Regions from separate parts of the Colwellia sp. SU-HH01172 genome, predicted to be linked through region 2. Evidence: predicted binding sites of a transcription regulator. Region 2 holds the regulator's gene; the other holds the start of a gene.
The links. Region 2 encodes FNR, which switches genes on or off when oxygen is low (the NO sensors DNR and NnrR bind a similar motif). Its sites were predicted from a motif close to TTGATCTAGATCAA; they were not measured.

Region 1 (2,209 bases), on a different contig from region 2:
AAGCGTCATCTTCCGCCGACAGCCTTACCCAATCTGCCAATAATGTCAGTGGCTTGATGGAAGAAATTCAATCCATTGCTGATCAAACCAACTTGTTAGCGCTAAATGCCGCGATTGAAGCCGCGCGCGCAGGCGAGCATGGACGAGGCTTTGCCGTTGTTGCTGATGAAGTGCGCAATTTATCTTCACGCACACAAGACTCCGCAGAAAAAATTCACCAACGTCTATCCGTGATGTTAGAAACGATAGAGCAATGGGTTGCTTTAATGTTGAAAAACAAAGATGAAGCACAGCTTTGTGTGGATATTGCCGAAAGCTCAAATCAAAAAATTGCTGATGTTGTTGAGCGTGTGCAAAACGTCACTGATGTTGCCAATCAAATAGCCACCGCGACTGAGCAACAAAGCGTCACATCCACAACCATAAATGAGCATGTCGAAGATGTGCAACAAGCGATTGAACGAACCTGGGCACAAACCGATATCGTTACTGAAGAAATGACTATATTGTCAACCAGTATCAACGACATTACTAATGTCGCCAGTACCTTCGTGCCACCCAAAAAGTAATGATTGCAAAGCAATAACAGCCCGAGCTTTTGATCTTTTATAGTCAATTCAACGTTAAAAGATCAAGGGCTCTAAATGCTAACTATCAATACCGCTTAAAATAGCTATTCAACTAACACACTTTTAAGAACATAAACACGCTGAAATATATTCAGAGCACATTTCTCAACTATCTTATTTATTGCCATTTCATGGCCAACAATACAAAAACCTCGTGCCAAACATCATAAATGTAACTTAGTGACCTGGTCAGTGAGTTTAATTACTTAGATTCCCAGCTCTGCGATTGATTAAAATCACTTTCAAGCTAAAAAAACCAAAACACCACATATTGTGCTCAATATTGATTTAGATCGCAATATATAGAAAACCTACTTGTGAGAAGTTTAAAATTTTATATTATCGTTACTCTTTTCGACTAACAATAAATATGAAACTACTATGACTGAGCTTGAAATAAAATCAAAAAATGCCTCTGCAAAAAAAGCCTCAGAGCCGTTAAATTACGGCTTACCCTTACAAGCCGCTTCGCACGATATTTGGGATAAAAAGTATCGACTAAAAGACCGCCATGGTAACAACCAAGAAGCATCAGTAACTGACACCTTCACGCGCATTGCCAGCGCATTAGCCGCAATAGAAACTAAAGACCGCCAAAAATGGCAAAAGAAGTTTATTTGGGCGTTGCAGTCTGGTGCTTATCCAGCTGGACGTATTATCTCCAATGCCGGCGCTGAAAAATTTAAACCGGCAACGTCAACCATTAACTGCACGGTATCAGGCACCATTGAAGATTCAATGACAGGTATTCTCAGCCGCGTACATCAAGCAGGGTTAACCTTAAAAGCCGGCTGTGGCATTGGCTATGAGTTTTCAACGTTAAGGCCTAGCGGCGCTTATGTTGCCGGTGCAGGTGCAACGACATCAGGCCCAATGTCGTTTATGGATATTTACGACAAAATGTGTTTTACCGTTAGCTCAGCCGGCGGTCGACGCGGCGCACAAATGGGCGTGTTCGACATCTCTCATCCAGATGTTAAAGAGTTTATTTTAGCCAAACGTGAAGATGGCCGTTTACGGCAATTTAATTTATCGTTGTTGATCAGTGACGACTTTATCAATGCCGTTAAAAATAACCAAGACTGGCCGTTAAATTTTCCACTAACTCAAAAAGAAGTCGACTCAGACAATATCGACTTAACCGATAGCTCAGTGGTGTTATTTAAAGACAATCACTATCAAACTGATTTTATTAAAAGTCATGATTATATCCTAAATGAGCAAGGGCAAATCGCTTGTAAAATTTATAGCCGTATGCCAGCGCAACGACTTTGGGATATGATTATGAGCAACACCTTTGATTACGCAGAGCCTGGGTTTTTACTGATCGATCACGCCAATGAAATGAATAACAATTGGTTTTGTGAAAAGCTCCGTGCCAGCAACCCATGTGGTGAACAAATATTACCGCCACACGGCGCCTGCCTATTGGGCTCAATTAACTTAGTGAAATTTGTTCAGCAGCCATTTTCGGCACAAGCTGAATTTGATTGGGAAAAATTTAAGGAAGTCACCAAAGTTTTCACCCGTATGTTAGATAACGTAGTAGAAATAAATGGTTTGCCGTTGGAAGAGCAACG
Region 2 (2,209 bases):
TTGCCCATTGCAGCGTTAAAAACTGTCGCTGGCATCTTTCTTATCTTACTCGGTTTATATCTAGGACAGTGGTTAATGTGGTTAAGCCATGTCGAGCATATTGGTAAAAAACTATGGCGCCATATTTCCCCTAATACCAAGAAGTTTATTCCGATTAAAAATACTCGTAGTGCATTTGCCTTAGGGGCATTATGGGGCTGGTTGCCTTGTGGTTTGGTATACTCAACTCTTACCTGGGCATTAGCCAGCGCTAATACTATTAACGGCGCCTTAATTATGTTTTTCTTTGGCCTAGGTACCCTGCCAGCATTACTTTCTGTCTCACTGGGCACTATCAGTATTAAGTCCCTACTGAGCAATACGCTCTTTAGAAAACTCGCCGCTATTCTGGTGATTTTATACGGTATTTATACTATACTTATTGCATATCTATAACGCATCTAATATGATCCACATCATTAAAATGCAAATGAACTATAGGTCATTATGAGTAATAAATCGTGTACAGGTCAGCAACATATTCACTGTCAAAACTGTAGCATTAGTGAGCTATGCATACCGTTTTCTTTAAACGATAAAGAACTCGATACCTTAGATAATATTATCGATCGTAAGCGACCTATTCATAAAGGTGAGCAAATATTTAATGATGGCCAGCCTATGCATGCATTGTACGCCATCCGTTCAGGTACCTTTAAAACCTACACGGTAAACGAGCAAGGTGAAGAGCAAATTACCGGATTTCATTTAGCAGGTGACTTATTGGGTTTTGATGCCATTGCCAATGCAGAACATCCAAGCTTTGCCAAAGCTTTAGAAACCTCTATGGTCTGTGAAATCCCTTACAACACACTTGATACCTTATCTAACAGCATGCCGAAACTAAAAAAACAAATTTTACGCATGATGAGTACGGAAATTCGTGGCGATCAAGAAATGCTAACCTTGCTGAACCGAAAAAATGCCGAACAACGATTAGCAACGTTTATTAGTACCTTAAGTACTCGTTACCATGCTCGTGGTTTATCGGCGTCAGAGTTTCGTTTGTCGATGACTCGCAGTGATATTGGCAACTATATTGGTTTAACGGTTGAAACCATTAGCCGTTTGCTTAATCGTTTCCATAAAAATGGCTTGATCCAAGTTGATGGCAAACTCATCACCATTTTAGATATTGATAAATTAAACGAGTGCGCAGCGCTTTAACCCCTTCTTACTTTTCTAAATTTCCTTATTGAAACAATTCACGCTATGCTTAGCGTGAATTGTTGTTTATCTTAGAGACGATAATAATTTGATTTAAAACAACTATTATTGACTCAAAGTGGTCTATTGTTATAGTTACAGTAGACAATTGATAAAGGAATTAGATATGGAAAAGTATCAAAAAATACTCGCTATTGTTGACCCAACAACAGAAGATCAAAAAGCTTTAGAGCGTGCACTAGAATTGGCCCGTAAAACAGGCGCTAGCATTACAGCATTTTTGACCATATATGATTTTTCTTATGAAATGACCACCATGCTTTCAAGCGATGAGCGAGAGGCTATGCGTCAATCGGTGATCAACGACAGAACTCAATGGTTACAGTCAATTATCTCAGAGCTTGATGTTGCTGAACTCAGTATTGATTGCCAAGTTATTTGGCATAACCGCCCCTTTGAACAAATCATTGAGCAAGTGCTTAAAAATGGCTACGACATCGTTATTAAGGGCACGCATCAACACGATAAACTAAAATCAGTCATCTTCACACCGACTGATTGGCATATTTTACGTAAATGCCCATGTCCAGTGTTACTGGTGAAAGAACATTTATGGCCAGACAACGGCAATATTGTTGCGGCACTCAATATTGGTAGTGATGAAGAAGAACATCGCTCACTAAACGATAAAATTACCGCCGAAGCCAAACAGTTAACCAAAGTAATGAAAGCTAACTTACACTTAGTTAATTCTTTCCCTGGTACACCCGTTAACATCGCCATTGAAATTCCTGAATTTAATGCCAGCGATTATAATCGTTCGATGTTAAAGCATCATGAAAATGCCATGTTTGAACATGCTAAAGCATTTAATATAAGTAAAGAAAACACTCATATCAAAGAAGGTTTACCAGAGGACGTTATTGAAAGCCTGGCTAATGACTTGGACGCTGAATTAGTGATTCTAGGCACCGTAGGCCGAACGGGATTATCTGCGGCCTTG

Region 1: the regulator FNR is predicted to act here: its motif matches at 856-869, upstream of AC27JP_RS03405 (adenosylcobalamin-dependent ribonucleoside-diphosphate reductase).

What each region holds. Positions count from the first base shown of each region.
Region 1 is NZ_BAAJMB010000001.1:757,949-760,157, forward strand. It holds gene AC27JP_RS03400 (methyl-accepting chemotaxis protein) at 1-569, shown strand, start outside; gene AC27JP_RS03405 (adenosylcobalamin-dependent ribonucleoside-diphosphate reductase) at 1,011-2,209, shown strand, end outside.
Region 2 is NZ_BAAJMB010000004.1:263,723-265,931, reverse strand. It holds gene AC27JP_RS12620 (sulfite exporter TauE/SafE family protein) at 1-435, shown strand, start outside; gene fnr (fumarate/nitrate reduction transcriptional regulator Fnr) at 487-1,206, shown strand; gene uspE (universal stress protein UspE) at 1,373-2,209, shown strand, end outside.